2 regions of the Clostridium sp. BJN0013 genome follow, and region 2 is predicted to be linked to the other one. Evidence: riboswitches for the same ligand, from Rfam matches in the RefSeq annotation. Region 2 holds a riboswitch; the other holds the start of a gene.

Region 1 (11,850 bases), 1.6 Mb from region 2:
AACTGAAAAATTTAGAAAGAAAATTGTAGAGATATGTTCGGCTATGATAGGTACTGTACCTATATATGATGCTGTAGGGTTTTATGATAAGGAATTAAGTGATATATCATCGGAAGAATTTTTAGCTGTAGTAGAAAAACACGCCCAGGATGGAGTGGATTTTATGACTATACATGCAGGAATCAACAGGGAAACTGTAAAAGTATTTAAGAGAAATAAAAGACTTACTAATATAGTTTCAAGAGGGGGATCTCTTTTATATGCATGGATGGAACTAAACAATAAAGAAAATCCATTTTATGAATACTACGATAAAGTTTTAGATATATTTGCAAAATACGATGTTACCATAAGTCTCGGAGATGCCTGTCGTCCAGGAAGCATCAATGATTCTACAGATGCCAGTCAGATAAAGGAACTTATAACTCTTGGAGAGCTTACCAAAAGAGCATGGGAAAAGAATGTGCAAGTTATAGTCGAAGGACCAGGACATATGCCTTTAAATGAAATAGCTTCTAATATGCAGCTGGAAAAAAAATTGTGTCATGGTGCGCCTTTTTATGTACTTGGACCTTTAGTTACAGATATTGCACCGGGATATGATCATATAACAAGTGCTATTGGTGGAGCGATAGCAGCTGCAAACGGTGCAGATTTTCTGTGTTATGTTACTCCAGCAGAGCATTTAAGGCTTCCAAGTGTTGAGGATATGAAAGAAGGAATTATAGCTTCTAAAATAGCAGCACATGCTGCAGATATAAGCAATAATATAAAAGGTGCAAAAGATTGGGACTATAAAATGAGCAAGGCAAGACGGGAGCTTGACTGGGATAAGATGTTTAAATTGGCAATTGATCCGGAAAAGGCAATAAGATACAGAAAAGAATCTACCCCGGAACATGAAGATACTTGTACTATGTGTGGAAAAATGTGTGCTGTAAGAAATATGAACAAAGTAATGGAGGGGAAAAATATAAATATTTTAAGAGAAGAAGATTAAAGGTATTTTGAAATATACAGTATAATTGTAAAAAATATATATTATGTATAGATATTGCAAAAGGTTAAAAATTATATGAATTTCATAATAATTTTATATATTAATTTTTTTATTGTAAATAATAAGGAATAAAATTTAAGAAATTGATATGGAATTTTAGTATTTTATTGACACTATAAAGGGGCTATGCTAATATTTTATTAATAAAAATATAATACTCGGATGATGGATTTAGGAGAGACTGCCGGAATATGGCAGCACCGAAGGGGAAGCTGCAGTAAACTCTCAGGTAAAAGGACTGGATTTTGACGAAACTCTGGAAAGTAGCAATAAGCAATACACCGAAGAAGCTAAAATCTTTCAGGTATAAAGACAGAGCGCATAAATAAATAGGTTGTTTATTTATGTGCTTTTTTTATTGAAAAGGGGATGGAGCAATGGAAAAAAAGACACCACTTTATGAAAAACATCTAAAGTATAAAGGAAAAATGGTTCCTTTTGCAGGCTATCTGCTTCCGGTTCAATATGAAGAGGGAGTAATAAGAGAGCACATGGCAGTACGAAAGGCCTGTGGCGTATTTGATGTATCCCATATGGGAGAAGTTACTTGCAGAGGTGAAGATGCATTAAAAAATCTTAATTATCTGCTTACCAATAATTTTGAAGGAATGTATCATGGTCAGGCAAGATATAGTCCCATGTGCAATGAAGAAGGCGGTGTAGTGGATGATATGATTGTGTATAAAGTAAAGGACAATGATTATCTGCTTGTGGTCAATGCTGCAAATAAAAATAAAGTTTATAATTGGGTGAAGACTCATGGACAGGGTAATGTAGTATTTGAGGATATTTCAAAAGAGGTGGCACAGATTGCATTACAGGGGCCGAGAGCATTTTCAGTCATAAGCAAGGTAGCAAAGTTAGATGAAATACCAAAGAAATATTACAGCGGCATATTTAACTGTACTTTAGAAGGCGCAAAGTGTATGATTTCAAAAACAGGATATACCGGAGAAAATGGCTATGAGATGTACATGGAAGCTTTAGAGGCACCGAAAATATGGGAAATTCTTTTAGAAGCAGGCAAGGAAGAAGGATTAATTCCCTGCGGTTTGGGTGCCAGAGATACACTGAGATTGGAAGCAGGCATGCCTTTGTATGGACATGAGATGAATGATGAAATAACGCCCATAGAAGCAGGTCTTGGTATGTTTGTTAAAATGGATAAAGAGGACTTTATAGGTAAAAAGTCATTGGAGCAAAAGGAACCGGCACAAAAAAAGAGAATAGGACTAAAAGTTACAGGAAGAGGTATTATAAGAGAGAATATGGAAGTTTATTCAGGAGATTGTAAGATTGGAATCACTACATCTGGAACCTATTGCCCATATATTGGTTATCCTGCAGCTATGGCCATGCTTCCTTCAGATTACAGTAAGCCGGGAACAAAAGTAACAGTAATTGCAAAGAGAAAAAAAGTAGAAGCAGAGGTAGTAGAGCTGCCATTTTATAAAAAAAGTAAATAGGAGGAATAAAAATGAATTTTCCAAAGGAACTTATGTACACTAAATCACATGAATGGGTAAAAATAGAAGGAGATAAGGCTTTAGTTGGCTTGACTGATTATGCACAGAGTGAACTTGGGGATCTGGTATTTGTAAATCTTCCAGAGGAAGGTGATGAAGTTACTTGTGGGGAAGTATTTTTAGATGTGGAATCCGTTAAGGCTGCATCGGATGTATTTGCACCACTAAGTGGTGTTGTAGAGGAAGTTAATGAAGAGCTTTTGGATAGACCGGGGTGGATTAATGAAGCTCCTTATGAAGCATGGCTTGTAAAAATAAGAGAAATAAGTGCTAGAGAAAATTTATTGACAGCTGAAGAATATGAGGCAGTTGTAAATAGTGAGAAAGAATAACAGATGGAGGTAATCCTATGGGAACTTATGTGCCAAATACCGGAGAAGAACAGCTGGAGATGTTAAATGAAATAGGCTATAAAAGCTTTAATGATTTATTCTGTGATATTCCACAGAAAGTAAGATTTAAAAGAGAATTGAAACTTCCTGAAGGGATTTCTGAAATGGAGACATCAGCTAGAATGGAGGAAATAGCTGAAAAAAATAAAATTTTTAAATATATCTTTAGAGGGGGAGGAGCATATAATCATTATATACCGGCTGTTGTAAAAAGTGTACTTTCAAAAGAAACATTTCAAACTGCATATACCCCCTATCAAGCAGAGATCAGCCAGGGAATTTTACAATCCATTTTTGAATATCAGACTATGATTTGTGAACTTACTGGCATGGATGTTTCCAATGCGTCAGTTTATGATGGAGCCAGTGCAGCAGCAGAAGCAGTAGCCATGTGCAGAAATAAAAAAAGAAAAAGTATATATGTATCTGAAACTATAAATCCTCAGGTTATGAGCACTATTAAGACCTATTGTTTTGGCAGTGGTGCAGAACTTTTTATTGTACCTGAAAAAGATGGTATTACAGACTATGAAAAACTTAATAAAATGCTTGGTGATAAGGCAGCATGTTTTTATATGCAGCAGCCAAATTATTATGGCATTGTAGAGGATGGAGACAAGATTTCAGAGATGGTACATGAAAAAGGAGCAAGTTTTGTCATGGGCTGTAATCCTATTTCTCTTGGGATTTTAAAAACACCAGGAGAATGTGGTGCAGATATCGCAGTGGGAGAGGGGCAGCCCCTTGGAATGCCTTTATCTTTTGGAGGACCTTATCTTGGGTTTATGGCAGCTACATCTAAAATGATGAGGAAGCTTCCTGGACGTATTGTAGGAGAAACTGTAGATGTGGATGGAAAAAGGGCTTTTGTACTGACTCTGCAGGCGAGAGAACAACATATTAAAAGGGAAAGGGCAGGTTCCAATATTTGTTCCAATCAGGCACTGTGTGCAATGGCAGCATCAGTTTATATGACAGTTATGGGAAGTGAAGGTATAAGAGAAACGGCTATTCAATGTACCTCTAAAGCCCATTATTTGCAAAAGGAATTAGAAAAGGCAGGATTGAAATTGAAATATTCGCAGGAATTTTTTCATGAATTTGTAACAGTTTCAGACAGTAATGCGGATGAAATACTTAAACAATTGGAGAAAGAGAATATTCTAGGAGGACTTCCTATTGGAGAAAAAGAAATACTATGGTGTACCACAGAATTAAATACTAAGGCTCATATGGATAAATTAGTTGGTATTGTAAAGGAGATGCAGAAAAAATGAAATTGTTATTTGAAAAAGGAAATACCGGAAGAAAATCCAGCATTTTACCTGAAAATGATGTACCTTCTGTAATTCCAAACTGTGCACTTAGACAGAAAGAAATCCGTCTTCCGGAATTATCAGAGAGTGAAATCAGCAGACATTATGCCGGCCTATCCAAAAGATCTCATGGAGTTAATGATGGGTTTTATCCACTTGGGTCATGCACCATGAAATATAATCCCAAAATCAACGAAGAAATAGCATCACTTTCTGGATTTACAAAAATACATCCGATGCAGCCGGAAGATACAGTACAAGGTTGTCTTAAGCTGCTTTATATGGCAGAGCAGTATTTATGTGAAATAACGGGAATGGATGCAATGACCATGCAGCCTGCAGCAGGCGCCCATGGAGAATTTACAGGATTACTTTTAATTAAAGCCTATCACGAAAGCAGAAATGACAAAAAGAGAGATAAAATTATCGTACCGGATTCAGCTCATGGAACCAATCCTGCAAGTGCGGTTATGGCAGGGTTTAAAGTAATCAGCATTCCTTCAGGGAAGGATGGATGTGTGAATATAGATAAATTGAAAGAAGTACTTGGAGAAGATACCGCAGGACTTATGTTAACTAATCCTAATACTTTAGGTTTATTTGACAAGAATATTTTAGAAATAACTAAAATGGTTCATGAAGCTGGGGGATTAAATTATTATGATGGTGCCAATTTAAATGCAGTTATGGGTATTGTAAGACCTGGAGATATGGGATTTGATATTGTACATATTAATCTACACAAGACATTTTCAGCACCTCATGGAGGAGGAGGACCTGGAAGCGGTCCTGTAGGCTGTAAGGATTTTCTACAGAAATTTCTTCCCGGAAAAATAGTTATAAAGCAGAAAGATGACACTTATGTATTACATAAGACAGAAGAAAGTATAGGTGATGTAAAGTCATTTTACGGCAATTTTCAAGTGGTTGTAAAAGCTGTTGCCTATATTATGATGTTAGGCCGGGAGGGTATTCCAGAAACAGCTAAAAATGCAGTATTAAATGCCAATTATATGAGAGTGAAATTATCTGATTGTTATGATGTGGCTTATAACAGAACTTGTATGCATGAATTTGTTATAACCCTGAAAAGGATGAAGAAGGAACACCAGGTTCTGGCATTGGATATAGCAAAGGCTCTTCTTGATTATGGCATACATCCTCCTACAATATATTTTCCGTTGATTGTCCATGAGGCACTGATGATTGAGCCTACTGAAACTGAGACAAAAGAAACACTGGACCATGCAATTTGTGTCTTCAAAGAAATATATAAAAAGGCAGAAGAAGCACCGGAAAAGATGCATGAATATCCATATAATACGGCAGTTCACAGGCCAGATGAAGTTCTTGCGGCTACAAAACCTAAACTCCAGTATTACATTAAGGATAAAAATAATACAGGGAAGGCGGTTTATAAATGATAGAGAAGCTGTTATTTGTGAAAAGTGAAGGAACTTATCCTTATAAAAATCTGGCCCTGGAAGAATATCTAACCTTTCATGTGGGGGAAAGGGAATGTATTTTATACTTGTGGCAAAACCGTCATACGGTGGTTATAGGAAGAAATCAAAATTGCTGGAAGGAATGTAAGGTAAAAGAACTTGAAAATGATGGAGGATATTTAGTACGCAGATTATCTGGAGGAGGAGCTGTATACCATGATCTTGGAAACCTTAACTTTACATTTTTAATAAGAAAAGATAACTATGATGTAGACAAACAGCTTGAAGTAATTGTACAGGCGGTTAAAAAGCTGGGAATCAATGCAAAAAAAACAGGAAGAAATGATATTACAGTAGATGGAAGAAAATTCTCGGGAAATGCATTTTATAAGTCCGGTAATTTTTGCTATCATCATGGAACACTTTTGATTGATGTAGATATGGAACATATGGCTAAGTATCTTAATGTTTCAAAAGAAAAATTACAATCCAAAAGTGTAAATTCCATAAGATCAAGGGTAGTAAATTTAAAAAAACTTTCTTCCTCTCTTACAATAGATAAGATGTGTGAGAAACTTATAGAAGCTTTTGGAGAAGTATATGGATTAAAGCCGAAACCCTTTCATGAATCACGGATTCAAAAAGAAGAACTTGAAATTTTAAAGGAAAAGTTTGAATCCTGGAAATGGAAATATGGAAGAAAAATTGAATTCCAGTATGAAATGTTAGGACGTTTTGAGTGGGGAGATATACAATTGCAGTTTGAAGTTCAAGGTGGCAAGATAAAATCGTTAAATGCATTTTCTGATGCCATGGATGAGGAAATGATTTTGAGGATTTCTGAAATACTCATTGGATGTACCTATGAGGAAAATACATTAAAAGATGTATTGACTAATAATTTTGCAGATAAGCCAGAGCGGGCAGTTATTGCCAAAGATATAGGAATGCTGATTCATGACAATATGTAAGTAAAGGAGAAAAAATATGTGTCAGAGATATGATCTAATTGTAATAGGAGCGGGACCCGGCGGGAGTACAGCAGCACTTGAAGCAGCAAAGTTTGGGATGAAGACGGCAGTTATTGAAAAAAATGAATTGGGCGGTACTTGTTTAAACAGGGGCTGTATTCCAATGAAATCTTTATTACATTCAGCAGGTATTTACCAGAAAATAAAGGAAAGTAAAAAGTTTGGAATACAGGTTGAAAAAGCTGTACTTGACATATCTGCTCTGTTGAAATATAAGGAAGAGATGATAAATAAGCTTTCTGATGGTATGAAAATGTTACTTCAAAAAAATAAAGTAGATATTTTTTATGCTTCAGGAAAGATTGTTAATGCACATCAAGTAGCTGTCAGTGAAAATGGAGAGGAAAAGATTATTGAAGCAGAACGAATTCTTATAGCTTCGGGATCTAGTGCTGCAATTCCTCCTATTCCTGGTATCCAATTGGAAAATGTCGTTACAAGCTATGAACTTTTAAATAGAAAAGAGGATTTATTTGACCACCTTATTATTATTGGCGGCGGTGTCATTGGAATGGAATTTGCAGCCCTATATAGTGCTTTTGAACACAGGGTAACGGTTATTGAAGCCATGAACCGGGTACTGCCTGACATGGATAGAGAAATTGGTATGAATTTAAAACAAATTTTAAAAAAACATGGAGTAGATATTCATACATCTGCTAATGTGGAAAAATTAGAACAAATACAAGAAGGAAAAATTCTGTGTGTCTATAAAGAAAAGGAAAAATTACAGCATATTGAAGCAGATGGGGTACTTGTGGCAATTGGAAGAAAGCCTAATACAGAAGGACTTTTTGGTGAAAATTTTACCGTTGAAATAGAAAAAAGCAAAATTTTGGTGGATAAATATTATAAAACCAGCTGTCCTTCTATATATGCTATTGGTGATGTTATTGGAGGTGTACAGCTTGCCCATGCAGCTTCCTCTGAAGCACTTTGTGCAGTTATGCATATGGTGGGAAAAGAAGAACCTCTAGATATAAAATTGATTCCAGGTTGTGTCTATACCAATCCTGAGATTGCTACAGTAGGTATTACGGCTAGTGGGGCAAAAGAGGCAGGTATCGAGGTAATTACTAAAAAATATCCCATGATGGCAAATGGAAAATCAGTGTTGACAATGCAGGAGAGAGGGTTTATGAAAGTGGTTGCAGAAAAGGAAACGGAAAAAATTCTTGGAGCACAGCTTATGTGTGCCCGGGCAACGGATATAATAAGCCAATTCACATCGGCCATTGTAAATGGTATGACTCTTTCACAAATGGCCCATGTAATTCATCCCCATCCTACTTTTTCTGAAGGAGTATGGGAATTGGTGAGAGAGTGATTTGAATTAAAGTGGATATAGCCTTGGTTTAATAATAGCAAAGAGCATTTTGTGCTAAAAGTAAAGGGAGACAGTATGATAGGAGCAAATATAGATAATGGAGATCTAGTGGTTATGAAAGTGCAAAATACCGCAGACAATCGTGATATTGTAGCAGTTGCAGTGGATATGGAAAATGCCACCTTGAAAAGATTTATGAAAATGTAGTTAAACCAAGATTCAAATAATCTTAAAATAAGATTATTTGAATTCTATTCTTTTTAAGTGAAGATTACTTACATATATACAAAATATAATTGTTAAAAGACATAATATTAATAATTTGAAAAGGTCAATAAATTTCACATGATTAATTATAGCATTAATTACTAAATTAAAAGGCAGCAAATTAGATATTATAGGATTATTAAAATTACTGATACATATAGCAACAAAAAGTATAAAAAATGGTGAGATAATAGTGAGTACACTATTTCGGGTTAAGATTGATATTAAAAATGTAATACTTGAAATAGCTGTAATACCAAGCATATTCACTAAAATTGATTTCAATATAGTTAAAATAAAATATATATTCAAGTCTTTTTCAAACCCATATAATATTGAAAAAATTATTGTAGATGAAAAAATAAATATATAAAGTATGGCTGCTGAACCTACCAGATAAACGAGAAATTTACTTAATAAAACTTTTATTTTGCTATAACCATATGTAAATGTCATATTTATAGTTTCATTTTCAAAATCTCTGCAAACAAAAATGGCTGCTACTATAGCAAATAAAAAATTTTCCCATGCAACTGCAGTTAATAACAAATATAAAATAGAGCTTCCAGAAATATTATTTAAACTTTCAGGCTTTCTTTGCATAGAAATTTGATAATAGCAAAAAAAAAACAGCTGAACTTATTAACACTAAAATTATTGTTAATTTAATTCCTTTATTTTTAATAAATTTAAAAAATTCACCCTTGATTAAATTATTCATTATTATCCCCCTTAATTAATCTGCTAAAATAGTCTTCCAGAGATTCTTCATTTTGGAAAAGTTCATAAATTGCTATACTATACTTTGATAAAATTAGAGATAAATTTTCAATTTTGATTTTATCATATATATTTACAGTGTTATCTGGAAATATTTCATAATTGGGTGTATTAAATTGTTCTTCTATTATTTTACCAATATTAGAAATAGAGTTAACTTTTAAATGCAGGTAGTTTCTACATTCTAAATGTAATTCTTTTGATGAAATTTCTTTAATTAAATGTCCCTGATTTATAAATCCATATTTAGTAGCTAATTGTGTTAACTCAGATAATATGTGGCTTGATATTAAAATAGTTGTTCCATATTTATTGTTTAAATTAAGTAATAATTCTCGGATTTCTTTTATTCCAATTGGGTCCAAGCCATTTATAGGTTCATCTAATATTAATAATTCTGGATTATTTAAAATAGCCATAGCAATACCAAGCCGTTGTTTCATACCTAAAGAAAAATCCTTAGATTTATTTTTAACATTATGTAAATTAACTAATTTTAATATTTTATTTAAGTCTATAGTATTTTCTAGATTTTTTTGAATTTTTATTAACTGGAGATTTTCTCTTGCAGTCATATTTCCATAAAAAATAGGTCTTTCGATCAATGAACCAATTTTAGCTCTTGATAAATTTATTTTTTCTATATCGGTATTACCCAATAATTCAATTTCACCGGAATCAGGATAAATTAATCCTAATATTATTCTGAGCATACTAGTTTTACCTGCTCCATTTTTGCCAACAAATCCGTAAATATCTCCTTCTTCTATATTTAATGATAAATTATTTAATATTTTATGATTATTATAGGATTTATTGATATTGTTACTTCTAAATAAATAATTTTTCAAAATAGATACCTCCCGTCAATAATTATAAATTATTTTTTGTCCGAATGAGGCAATTAGCTAATACACTTAAAGAATTTTATCTATTACTCCATAAGTTAGGGCTTCCTCTGCAGACATAAAATAATCCCTTTCCATATCCCTTTCTATTTTTTTAATGGATTTTCCTGTTTTTTCACTATTTATTTTATTCTTAGTCTTTAAAAGCCATTCCTACACATACTGTAGATATGATATATTAGCTGTTTTTAGTGAATAAAAACAATAGTTCAATTTCTATGTATTCTTTGTTATAGACTGTAACTATAACAAGTAATAGTTTTTGGGATTTACACTATAGGTAGGAATTTTTGTTATGATTAACTTAGAAAAAATTTTTGCTGAAAGGATATAGTGTTATGAAAGACTCAATTATTGGTTATCCTAGAATAGGTGAACTTCGTGAGCTGAAATTTTGGACAGAAGATTATTTTAAAGGAAATTTATCTTTGGAAAAGTTGCAGCAAAATGTTAAAGATTTAAAAAGAAAACAATGGAAACTATTAGCTCAGACAGATATTGATTTCATACCTTCCAATGATTTTTCTTTTTATGACGGAATGCTTGATATGGCAGTTCTTTTAAATGTAATACCAGATAGTTACAAATCATTAGGTCTTAATAAATTAGATACTTATTTTGCAATGGCCAGAGGATATCAGGGAGAAAAAGGCGATGTTAAAGCACTTCCCATGAAAAAATGGTTTAATACAAATTATCATTATATAGTACCGGTAGTGGAAGACAATACAGAAATCAAGTTAAATAGTAAGGAGCTTTTTAGCCAGTATAAGGATGCTCTGAAGATTGGAATTAAAACAAAGCCTATAATCATAGGTGGGTTTACTTTCTTAAAATTGGCACATTATGAGGGTATAAAAAGACTAGATGATTTTATTGAAGATATAATTAAGGTATATGGAGATATTCTTATAGAATTAAATAAATTAGGGGTAGAATGGGTACAGATTGACGAACCTATTTTAGTTACAGATTTAAGTGAAAATGATATAGAAATATTTAAAAGAATATATACAGAATTGTTAAAAAATAAAGGTGACCTCAACATATTAATTCAAACATATTTTGGAGACATCAGGGATTGTTACAGGGAAGTGATCTCTCTTGGTTTTGATGGAATAGGGCTGGATTTTGTGGAGGGGAAAAAATCTTTAGAGTTAATTAAAGATAGGGGATTTCCAAAGGATATTCTTCTTTTTGCAGGTATAATAAATGGCAAAAATATATGGAAAAACTCTTATGAAAAATCCTTTGTAGTTTTAAATGAGCTTTCAAAGCATATGAAAAAAGATAATATTGTAATAAATACAAGCTGTTCTTTGTTACATGTTCCCTATACTCTAAAAAATGAAAAAAAACTGTCAGAAGATTATAAAGCCCATTTTGCTTTTGCAGAAGAAAAACTGATAGAGCTTGCTGAATTAAAAGAGCTTTTTGGTGATGTAAATTATATAAATTCAAGTAAATATAAAAACAATATTTCACAGTTTACAAAAAAATTAAATAGTGATAATTTTAAAGTGAAGAAAAAGGTTAAAAATTTAACTGAAAAAGATTTTGTAAGACTTCCAAAGTTTGATGAAAGGGTAAAGATTCAAAGAGATTTTTTTAAATTTCCATTACTTCCAACTACCACAATAGGCTCTTTTCCACAGACCTCTGAAATAAAATCAAATAGAGCAAAATTTAAAAAAGGTGAAATCACAAAAGAGGAATATGTAAAGAAAGTAAAGGAAAAAATTAAGGAGTGTATAGAACTTCAAGAAAAAATTGGTATTGATGTTTTAGTTCATGGTGA
Region 2 (11,850 bases):
CAATTTTAGGTACTGAAGGTCAATGGTATAAAGTACAATGGGGCTCTACAGTTGGATATGTCCATTCAGACTATATCAAAATATAATATTATTTTGATTAAAAAAGAATCTCCTTAAATCTATTAAATAGAGATTCTTTTTTAATTCACTTTCAATTCCTAAGCATTTCTACTTTCATTTTAACAGTTAATTTATCTAGTAATTGTTGTTTGTCTTCACCATCTTCTGGAAATACTACAAAACTAAACTGAAGTACGTATTCACTATATCTTTTATCCATTGCTTTTAATTTAGTATAAATCACTTTCATATTATTTATAATTGAAAGGACTTTTTCCTTATCACAATCAGGAAGTACTCCTACAAAAGTTGACAAGCCGTATTTTTCAAATAAATCTGGTACTTTAAAAATAACTTTTAGTCGATTATAAAGAAAATCTATTAAAATAAGATAACTATCTCTTACATCTATCTTTTCATCTAATTCCGTAAAATGTTCTTTTATTAAGCTTACCATAATAACTGAAAATTTTTTGTTCTCAGCTTTACATTTAACAATTTGTCTAACAATATACTGTTGAAAGTTTAAATATATTATTTCCTCTGATTTATTTGAATTTTCATGACATACTACAAGCTTGGATATTCTATCAATTAACATTTTATTATTAAAAGGTTTTAATATATAATCTGAAGTACCTTCTTTTATACATTTTATAAAAGAACTTCTGTCATTTAATTTAGTAAGTACCATTATAGGTATATTTAAATTTCTACCTCTTATTTTTCTAAGTATACTAAAACCATCTTCACTACTGAGTCCTACTTCCAATATTATTAAATTTAATTCTTTTTTATTATCATATAATTTATTAAAAAAATCAAAAGAAGTTCCTGAATCACATACTTCCATACCTATATTTTCTAAAATATCCTTTACCCTATACCTAACGTAAACCATATCATCCAACATTATAATCTTATACATAATTTTTCATCCTATAATATTTAAATTTTTAAACTAATACCTATAATTTATTTTATTTATCGTTTAATATAAATATTACTTTATGAAATTCTAGTCCTATATTAATTAAATCATTCCCCCATCTACGGTTATTATCTGTCCTGTTATATACTGAGATGATTCTCCTGCTAAAAAACATACAATTTTTCCTATATCGTCACTTTTTCCAAACCTACCTATAGGTATTTCATCTATTAAACTTTTTCTTTCTTCTTCTCGAAGCCATGAATTCATCTCTGTATCGATAACCCCTGGTGCCACAGCGTTTATTCTTATATTAGAAGGTCCCATTTCCTTGGCAATGGATTTTGTAAAAAGATTTACAGCCCCTTTAGATGCAGAATAAATAGATTCACAAGATGCTCCTACTTTTCCCCACATGGAAGATATATTTATTATGGAACCTGATTTTTTTGAAATCATATGGTCTAATACACAATGGGTACAGTTAAGTACTCCTTTAAAGTTAACATTTATTATTTCCTCCCATTCATTTTCTTTCATATCCATAAAAAGGCCTACTTTGGATATGCCTGCATTATTTACTAATATATCTATCTTGCCCATATTGCTTAGAATATTTCCCATTATTTTTTTAGCACTATTATATGAGGCCACATCTCCTTGTACTAACATTCCAGTAGAACCTGCCTGTTTTACCATATCTAAAGTTTTATAGGCTTCCTTTTCATTTTGAATATAATTTATTGCTACTAAAGCGCCACATTTAGCTAAATTTACTGCAATACTTCTGCCTATGCCTCTGGATGCTCCAGTAACCACTGCTACCTTTCCAGATAAATTCTCCATATACATCACTCCCTCATATAATAAGTTTATAGTCAGTTTATCAACATCTAGTATACACCATAAATCTTAAGTAAATTTGCAATTTCTATAACTGTTAGTATGAAATTACTGCAAAGTTATTTGACATAAAAAAGGGGCTTACATAAACATTTCGTAAACCCCTTTTTAACCTACATCCGTATATTCAAGTGTTCAATCAAATGGTAGTGTTCGGATAAAATACAATTGAAAATAAGCCAAAATTTATATCTTTCTATTCACTTTTTGGCACCCAGCTATTAACCAATTCTTCATTATTTTTCATCCATTCTCTTGCAACATCTATAGGATCTTTACTAGCATTGTCTTTGATATCTCCCATTAAACTTCCTAGCTGCTGATCGTTCATTTTGAAGTTCTTTAGAAATTGTGCAACTTCTGGCATATCTTTTTCAAATCCAGTTCTGGTTATAGTATAAATATTTTCTGTTTCACCAAACACTCCTTTAGGATCATCAAGAAATTTAAGATCCCAAGTGGCAAATTTCCAGTGAGGCTTCCATCCTGTAACCACAATAGGTTCTTTTTTATCTTCTGCCTTCTTCAGCATAGCAGTCATGGTGGCTCCACTACCTTCAAGAAGTTCATAGTTTAAGTTATATTCTTTTATGGCTTTATTAGTGGCTTTCATTATACCTGCACCTGCATCTATTCCCACTATTTTACCACCTAATTCGTCTTTAATGCCATTTAATTCTTCAATACTATTTATGTTCATATAGCTTGGAACAACCAATCCGATTTTTGCGTTCTCAAAATTAACACCTAGATTATCCAATTTTCCTTTATACTTGTCCATATAATCCTTGTGGGTAACCGGAAGCCATCCATCTAAAAATACATCCATGTCACCACTAGACAGAGAAGTAAATACCATTCCAACATCCCCTTGTTTCATGTCAACTTTATATCCCATTTTATCCTGTAATATGGCACTTACCAGATTTGTCATGGCAATTCCTTCCGCCCAGTTCACATATACTAATTTAACCGTTCTTTTTGATTCCTTATCATTGGCATCACCTGTAGTATTACCACAACCAGATAATGCACCTATAATTAATATAATTGAAAAAGCTGATACAACAAGTTTTTTTAATTTTTTGTTCATCATTTATTATACCCCCTAAGAATTTATTTCTTTTTATGGCCTAATGATTGAGTTATTCTATCTAATACCATTGCCAGAATTACAACAGCAATACCACTTTCAAAGCCACTGCCTATTTCCATCTGAGTTATACCATTATAAACTTCCCTTCCAAGTCCACCTGCCCCTATCATGGCTGAAATAACAACCATTGAAAGAGAAAGCATTATTGTTTGATTTACTCCCGCCAATATTGTAGGTAACGCTATGGGAATTTGTACTTTATAAAGCATCTGACTCTTAGTGGAACCAAAAGACCTAGCTGCTTCTATAACATCCTCAGGTACTTGTCTAATTCCTAAATTGGTAAGTCTTACTGCAGGCGGCATAGAAAATATTACAGTTGAAATTGCTCCTGGCACTTTTCCCATTCCAAAGAATAAAACCGCCGGTATCAAATATACAAAAGCCGGCATTGTCTGCATGAAATCTAATATTGGTCGTATCACTCTATTAAAACCTTCACTCCTTGATGCCAGTATTCCAAGAGGTATGCCAATTATTAGAGATATTAACGTTGAAACAATAACCAATGCAAGTGTTTCCATTGTCTGAGGCCATAATTCTATACAATCTATAAATAATAACCCAATGGCAGTAAATACAGCTACTTTTTTACCTGATAATTTTAAAGCCAATAAAGAAAACACTATTATAACAATTATACTTGGAACAGATAAAAGTACAGTTTCCAATCCCTCTATAAGTGTACTGTTAATTAACTTTATTAAGTGAAAAAACGGTTCCATATTATCTGTTAGCCAATTAACGATAAATTCAAAAAATGGTCCTACGTGAAATGTAAACAAATCAGTCCTCCTCTCTTGCTATTCCCGCTATAATAGTAGACCTTTTTATAATTCCCAACATGATGTGGTCTTCGTCTACCACTGCTATTGGATATATTGCATCTTTTGCAACAGACAATAGATCCGATATGGACGTATCTGGTAATGTTGTGGGAACTTCAGTTATAAGTATACTTTCTATATTAGAAACTCCCTGCTCTACCAGTTCTATGGTATCGTCTATTCGTACTATTCCTTTTAATTTTCTATACTTATCTGTTACATAAATACTGGATATGCCTTCATCTTTCATAAGTCTTGCTGCTGATTTAGGGCCATCCTTAGAAAGAATAATTGCCTTGGATTTTTCCATTATAGCCGACGCAGTGATTATTTTGGTCCTATCCACATCCTGTACAAACCTCTTTACATACTTGTTAGCAGGATGGGTCAATATATTTTCTGATGTACCAATTTGCTCTATACTTCCGTCTTTCATTATAGCAATTCTATCACCTAATCTTAGTGCCTCATCCAAATCATGAGTTATAAATATCACAGTTTTATGCATTCTTGATTGCAACTGCAGCATCTCTTCTTGCATCTCTTTGCGTATCAACGGATCTAATGCACTAAATGCTTCATCCATTAACAGTATACCTGCATCTGTTGCTAAAGCTCTAGCAAGTCCAACTCTCTGTTTCATACCTCCACTCAATTCATCAGGCATATTTTCCTCATATCCTTTTAGCCCCACCAATTCTAAAGCCTTATATGCCTTCTCTTTTCTTACTTTTAAGTCAATTCCCTGTATTTCTAATCCATATTCTACATTACTGCATATGGTTCTGTGGGGAAAAAGAGCAAAATTTTGAAATACCATGGCTATTTTTTTTCGCCTGATTTCACGAAGTTCATCTTCACTGCACTTTAATATATCTTCTCCATCAATTAATATCATGCCACTTGTCGCATCTATTAATCTATTCAGGCATCTTATTAAAGTAGACTTACCACTTCCTGATAGACCCATAATTACAAAAAATTCACCTTTGTTTACTTGAAAACTAACATTGTTTACTCCTACAGCATTTCCTGTCCTATTATGTATTTCATTTTTTGTCATTCCTTTTTCTAAAAGTGGAATTACCCTCTTAGGATTTTTTCCGAAAATCTTATATACATTTTTTACTTCTATTTGCGACATAATATTCTCCCTATCAAATTTAGAATGATAACTAAAACCTTCTAAACTAACAACTTTGAATATATTCAAAAGTTGTAACTAAAGATCGCTTCATTCTAACATATAACTTGTCTTTTTGTCAACATTCTGCCAATTTACAATTGATTTGAATTGACTGTTTAAACGTGTTATAATTATTTTATCAATTTAATAAGAATGGATGAAGATAATGGGAGTAACTTTGTAAACCGTTATTGGACGAACCTCTGGAGAGACTCTTTAAGAGCACCGAAGGGGAAAGCCAAAATTTTGGTGAAACTCTCAGGTAAAAAGGACAGGGGATTTCATGTTTTAAGTTTCTATCTATTTTTTATGGATGCATACTTAAAATCTGTTTTCCAGAGACTAATTTTATTTTTAGTCTCATTTTATTTTTTCTGGGTAAATTATTAATACTATAATAACTATTAAGGAGATGTGGATAATGAAAGCATTCATAACTGTAATTGGCAAGGATAAAACAGGTATTATTTATAATGTAACCTCTGTTTTATATGAAAATAATATAAATATTTTAGACATAAACCAAACTCTCATAAAAGATTACTTCACTATGGTAATGTTTGTAGATCTATCACAAATGAAGATAACTTTTAGTAATTTAAAAACTGCCCTTGAAGATAAGGCAGAAAAAATTGATGTGGTTATCAAAATTCAACGAGAAGATATATTTACTTCCATGCATGAAATTTAAACTGAGGAGTTGAATAAAATGATCAATACTAAGAATATATTGGAAACAATTAATATGATTCATAGAGAAAATTTAGATATAAGAACTATAACCATGGGAATATCCCTTTTAGATTGCATAGATAGTGACGGTAAAAAAGCTCGTACAAAAATATATGATAAAATAACCACCTGCGCTGAAAATTTAGTTAAAACTGCCCAAGAAATCGAAGTAGAATATGGTATTCCTATAATAAATAAAAGAATATCTGTAACTCCTATTTCCCTCATTGCTCAGGCAAGTTCCGATAGAGATTATGTAGAATATGCAAAAATTTTAGATAAGGTAACTCAAACACTGGGTATTGATTTTATTGGAGGTTTCTCATGTCTTGTACATAAAGGCTATTCTAAAGGTGATAGGATATTAATTGAATCCCTGCCAGAGGCACTATCTGTTACTGAAAAAGTATGTTCTTCTGTAAATGTAGCTACTACAAAAGCAGGAATAAACATGGACGCTGTAAAAGATATGGGACGTATAATAAAACAAACTGCCTATCTTACAAGAAAAAAGGAAAGTATAGGCTGTGCTAAACTTGTAGTATTTTCAAATGCCATTGAAGATAACCCCTTCATGGCAGGGGCATTTCATGGAATAGGAGAAGCTGACTGCATAATAAATGTGGGAGTAAGCGGTCCCGGTGTTGTAAAATGTGCACTGGAAGAAATAAAAGGAGAAAATTTTAATGTAGTAGCAGAGACAATAAAGAAGACTGCTTTTAAAATAACAAGGATGGGTCAATTAGTTGCCGCAGAGGCTTCAAGAAGATTAAAAGTTCCCTTTGGTATAGTAGATTTATCCCTAGCACCTACTCCTGCGGTAGGAGACAGTGTGGCTAGAGTTTTAGAAGAAATGGGACTTGAAGGCTGTGGTTGTCCTGGAACTACTGCAGCTCTGGCACTTTTAAATGATGCAGTAAAAAAAGGTGGCATAATGGCTGCTTCTCAAGTGGGGGGATTAAGTGGTGCATTTATACCTGTAAGTGAAGATGAGGGAATGATAAATGCGGTAAATGCAGGTTCTTTAAACCTTGAAAAACTGGAAGCCATGACCTGCGTATGTTCCGTGGGACTGGATATGATAGGAATACCGGGTGATACTCCTGAATCCACCCTATCTGCCATAATTGCAGATGAAGCTGCCATTGGAATGATAAACAATAAAACTACTGCCATAAGGATAATTCCGGTATATGGTAAAAAAGTCGGAGAGGAAGCTAATTTTGGTGGACTTCTGGGTAAGGCTCCTATAATGTCTGTAAGTAAGTTTTCCAGTGAAGCTTTTGTAGCAAGGGGGGGAAGAATTCCTGCTCCTGTTCACAGCTTTAAAAACTAGTTTATACTATTATATTTAACTAAACAATGGGTCAGATATGCCGGTTATACTTTCACAAATACATTATTTCAATGAATTACTATTTAGAAAGTATTATGTAAAATCAGCTGGCATACTGACTGGTTATTACACTCTATGAAGTGGAAATGTCATACAGTGCGGCCCCCCTCCACTTTTAAGTATTTCACTTATATCCAGATCTATTACATTAATTCCATAAGATTTTAATTGTTCATTCACTTCTTTATTTGATTTAAGTGATATTACTCTCCCATTACCTAAAGATTGAAGATTTCCATAATGTTTAAAAACATCCCTCTGTGAAATATCAATTAAAGAAAATCCTTTTTGTTCCAACATTTTAATGAAGCTGTCAGGTAGAGCTTCCCTACACACTACTGCTAGCTTTTCTTCTACAATATTAAAACACATGTCTAAATGTAAATTATCCTCTTCACACTTTACGGGAATTATATTATATTCAAATTTATTAAGCTGCTGTTTAATCTCTCTTATGGCAGTTTCATTAGTTCTGTCAATAACTCCTATAGCTAATGTACTGTGATCCAAAAACCAAAAATCTCCGCCTTCAAAAAAACCTTCGGAAACTTTGGCAACACATGGAATGCCCAGCTCTTTCATCTTATTGCTATAAGCTTCTGTTTCTCCCTTTCTAATTACTTCCTTAAAATTTCCTAAAATATATCCTTCCCTTATACATGCGCCAAAATCTCTTGCAAACACTTCATTGGTGAGTTTTACATCCGGTTCCATTAAAACTACTTCTATACCATTTTCCTTATATGCCTGTATTAATTCTTCATGTTCCTTAATACAACGCTCTATATTTAGTTTAATACCTTTTCTAATCCACTCTTCAGATATAACATTAATAGAGTAAAGCTTTATATAATCAGCTGGGCAAAGTAATACTTTCTTTAAAACACCCGTTGAATTTTTTACAAAACAATTACCCATAAATATACTCCTTTCAACATAATAATATCCATTTTATTAATATGTACCTTTAATCTGTTTTTTATCCTACAGCTACCATTTTTAATGCTCTCTACTTTTATAAATAATGAAACAAAACACTAAAGATTGAATCTTAAACAACTAGAAAAAGCTCATTAAATTTTCATTCCTTAACAATTATAGATAAAAGATATATACTTAAATGTATGGAATATTGTCATTATTACTATATACATATTATATGAAATGATTAAAAGGACAGTTTTAACAAAGAAGGTAGGAGACATTTTCATGAATCATAAAAAAAATCTATTATATCTTCAATAACTTTAGGCTTAGTAGCTTTACTTTGGGGAACAAGCTATGCAATTATAAAGGATATACTAAGTGATATAAGACCATTTACATTAATGAGTTTAAGATTTGGTATTTCTACAATTTTTTTATGTGTCATATTTCCAACCAAACTGAAAAGCATAAGAAAAAAAGACATGTTACATGGGAGTATAATTGGTATATTTCTTTTTTTAGCATTTTTGAATTTAGTTACAGGCATATTTTACACTACTGCATCAAAACAATCCTTTTTGGTGGGAGCCTATGTACTTATAGTTCCTTTTTTAGGATGGATAGTATATAAAAAACCACCAAATATTCACTCCGTTTTTGGTGCAGTACTTGCAGTATTGGGCATAGGATTACTTACATTGAACGGCTCTTTTTATATTAATAAAGGAGACTTGATCTCCATATTGTGTTCACTCTCCTTTGCCTGTCATATGATTGCCATTGAGTATTTCAACAAAGATTCAGATCCAATTGTATCAACTATAATACAGTTTTTAGTTACCTCCATTTTATTTATTATACTTACAGGAATTTTTGAATCTTTTACCATACACTTAAGTCCAAAGGTATTAAAATCAATAGCTTATTTAACAATCTTTACAACAGTAATACCTTTTGTAGTTCAAAATATTGCCCAAAAGTATATATCCTCTACAAGTACCGCCCTTATATTAACTCTAGAATCAGCATTTGGAGGAATATTTGCAGTAATTCTTTTAAATGAAATTTTAAGTTTTCAGATGTTAATAGGATGCGTTCTTATTTTTGCTGGAATTGTTATACAAACTACTAAATTAGCTTTTCTTAAAAAGATAAGAGTCTTTTGTAAAAACTAGACTAAGTGAAATGAAAATAGCAAATATGACCGTGCCTTAAGATATTTCTTCTTTTTAGCACGGATATTTGTTCTAATTGGGACAGCAATTATTCGCTTAATATTTTCTTTGCTGCATCGTCGTCAACATCAGTCATAAACTTGATTCCCGTTTCTAATTCTGTTTCTCTATTTGCAGCAAATATGTCATTTCTTGATATTTCAGAAATATTGAATTTTCTAACTCCTGCCATTAATTGTTGAAGCCCTGCTTTTAGCTTATCTGCAAGAGTCCAAAATGCTATTGCACCTAATGGGATATTCTTCATATAATCTGCTCCAACTTTTTCTTTTACATCAAAATATCCAGCAAATATTTCTTCTGGTGAAGAACCAAATTCATCAACAATATGCTTGGGAAGTGCATTCCAGTTTCCATTTCTTAATTCTTTTCTGTCAGGATATAATACACCTTCAATATTAGCACCTAAGAATGCAGGAATCATTAATGCTCTACCCATACAGACAAGTTTTGTAAATGGTGCACCTAGTGATAATGCCTTAAATATATGATCTTCTCTTGCAAGACCACCGGCAAATGCCATATCAACAACATCATATCCTTTATCCTTTAATATTTTTGCATACTCATAAGCTTTAGAGTGTAGGAATATTGAAGGTATTCCCCAAGATTCCATCATGTTCCAGGGACTCATACCTGTTCCGCCGCCAGAACCGTCAATAGTTAATAAATCAAGCTTAGCTTCAGTAGCATATTTAATAGCCATAGCCAATGCTTCCATTCCATAAGAACCTGTCTTTAAAGTAATTCTCTTATATCCTAAATTTCTTAAGTACTCTATAGATTTCATGAAATCTTCTTTTACATCTGAAGCAGAATTTAAGTTTGTATATCCTAATCTACTATGTCTTGCAAAGGTTTTAATTGCACCAGCTTTGTAGGCTTCCTGCACTTCTGGCTTTGTTGGATCTGGATCTACAATGTACCCTCTATTTTTTAAGAAAATAGCATAATCTAATGAATCAACCTGTATTTCTCCACCTATATTTTTAGCACCTTGTCCCCATTTTAACTCTATAATTACATCATCACCATATTTATTAATTACATATTCCGCTACACCATTTCTTGTATCTTCTACATTCATCTGGATAATTATAGCTCCATATCCATTATGATGACTTAAGTATTGCTTTATTCTTCTATCCAATTCAGGTGCCTTTATGATTTTACCCTTTTCGATAACAGCATCTTTATCAACACCAACAACATTTTCACCAACAACTATAGGAATCCCGACTAAGGCCGCACCTATTGCAAAAGACTCCCAATATTTTTGTGCAATAAATGTTGACCCCAAAGCTCCTGTCATTATTGGCAGCTTGGATTTTGTTTTAACAGCTTTCCCAAACTCTAATTCAACGTTTACATTTGGAAAAATGCAGTCGTCAGCATCACATGTTAAATTGGATGGCATACCATTTGCACCATAATTATATCCTTGAACTCTTAGATTATTATAGCATACACCAACATGATTTATATTTGAACTTCCAGCGGTAACTGTACCAAAATCTCTTGGATAGAGTAATTTTCTCCCTTTCATACTTGACATCCATGTTTCACATTTCCCCTGGCAGTCCGCTCTACATAGAGTACAAAGACCTGATTCCGCAGGATTCCCCCTATTTACAGTACTTAAAACATCATTATTTTTTAGATATTGAGACATTTTTATACCTCCTACTTAAATAATTTTAATATATCTCGAATAATTAAATATAAATATATAAAACAGTTTATATAACTGTTTTATGATAAATTGATAAAGTGACATAGAAGATTTAATTATATAGCGGCAAGTTTAGATTAGAAAGTTATACCCCTTCCACTTTTGTTATTACACTATATATCTTCAATATGCCATTTCTTTAAATAATAGCTAATATATATATCTTATGCTATATTTTTTAATACAAATGTTAGTATAACATTAAAATATAAGTTATAAAAGTATTTTTAACAAAATTTTTATTATGCTGCATTATTTATGTAAAAATTTGCAATAGAAAAATCTGCACATAAAGTAGTGCAGATTTTTAAGTTTACATATAGCTGGATAGTATTCAATTTACTTATTTTTTAAAGCATTCTTAAATAATAAAACAATCATTGTCTTTGTATACAACTGCAGCACCACTGTCAAAGGAAGCGGGGTAATCATATATCAATAGATGACTTAATGAATTCAATAATATTATTTATTTACTTTTAACAGTTCAACTTTCAATAAAATCCATCAATTCCTTATTGAACTTATCACGCTGATCGTAGAATAGTCCATGTCTACTGTATGCAAAAGGTATAAGTATAGAACTTTTAATGCCCTTTTGTTGTGCTTCTGCCAGAGGAAATAAACAAACCTTATCATGAATGCCATGGAGAATCAAGGTAGGAACCGTTATTTTTTTCATATCGGAAAATAACTCCTCCTCACCCAGCCATGTCTTTGCTACAGCTGCAGTAGCCCAGCCTGCCCCCTGAAGCCCTAGCTGAA

Evidence for each region. Region 2 has a riboswitch for glycine ahead of AB3K27_RS17450 (ACT domain-containing protein). Riboswitches for the same ligand answer to the same signal wherever they lie in the genome.
Region 1: another riboswitch for glycine. It lies ahead of gcvT (glycine cleavage system aminomethyltransferase GcvT); the one in region 2 lies ahead of AB3K27_RS17450 (ACT domain-containing protein).

The regions. Positions count from the first base shown of each region.
Region 1 is NZ_CP162495.1:1,798,778-1,810,627, forward strand. Features, by position in the region: gene thiC (phosphomethylpyrimidine synthase ThiC) at 1-1,000, shown strand, start outside; glycine riboswitch at 1,223-1,311, shown strand; gene gcvT (glycine cleavage system aminomethyltransferase GcvT) at 1,438-2,526, shown strand; gene gcvH (glycine cleavage system protein GcvH) at 2,538-2,918, shown strand; gene gcvPA (aminomethyl-transferring glycine dehydrogenase subunit GcvPA) at 2,936-4,255, shown strand; gene gcvPB (aminomethyl-transferring glycine dehydrogenase subunit GcvPB) at 4,252-5,718, shown strand; gene AB3K27_RS09390 (lipoate--protein ligase) at 5,715-6,710, shown strand; gene lpdA (dihydrolipoyl dehydrogenase) at 6,727-8,097, shown strand; partial or broken gene AB3K27_RS09400 (LexA family protein) at 8,134-8,295, shown strand; gene AB3K27_RS09405 (ABC transporter permease) at 8,338-8,967, opposite strand; gene AB3K27_RS09410 (ATP-binding cassette domain-containing protein) at 9,078-9,995, opposite strand; partial or broken gene AB3K27_RS09415 (ATP-dependent Clp protease proteolytic subunit) at 10,062-10,205, opposite strand; gene metE (5-methyltetrahydropteroyltriglutamate--homocysteine S-methyltransferase) at 10,391-11,850, shown strand, end outside.
Region 2 is NZ_CP162495.1:3,357,026-3,368,875, forward strand. Features, by position in the region: gene AB3K27_RS17420 (SH3 domain-containing protein) at 1-86, shown strand, start outside; gene AB3K27_RS17425 (response regulator) at 152-988, opposite strand; gene AB3K27_RS17430 (SDR family oxidoreductase) at 1,094-1,837, opposite strand; gene AB3K27_RS17435 (glycine betaine ABC transporter substrate-binding protein) at 2,091-2,987, opposite strand; gene AB3K27_RS17440 (ABC transporter permease) at 3,011-3,835, opposite strand; gene AB3K27_RS17445 (glycine betaine/L-proline ABC transporter ATP-binding protein) at 3,837-5,021, opposite strand; glycine riboswitch at 5,257-5,348, shown strand; gene AB3K27_RS17450 (ACT domain-containing protein) at 5,485-5,754, shown strand; gene AB3K27_RS17455 (PFL family protein) at 5,773-7,131, shown strand; gene AB3K27_RS17460 (dimethylarginine dimethylaminohydrolase family protein) at 7,258-8,109, opposite strand; gene AB3K27_RS17465 (DMT family transporter) at 8,433-9,293, shown strand; gene AB3K27_RS17470 (glutamate synthase-related protein) at 9,382-11,025, opposite strand; gene AB3K27_RS17475 (alpha/beta fold hydrolase) at 11,573-11,850, opposite strand, start outside.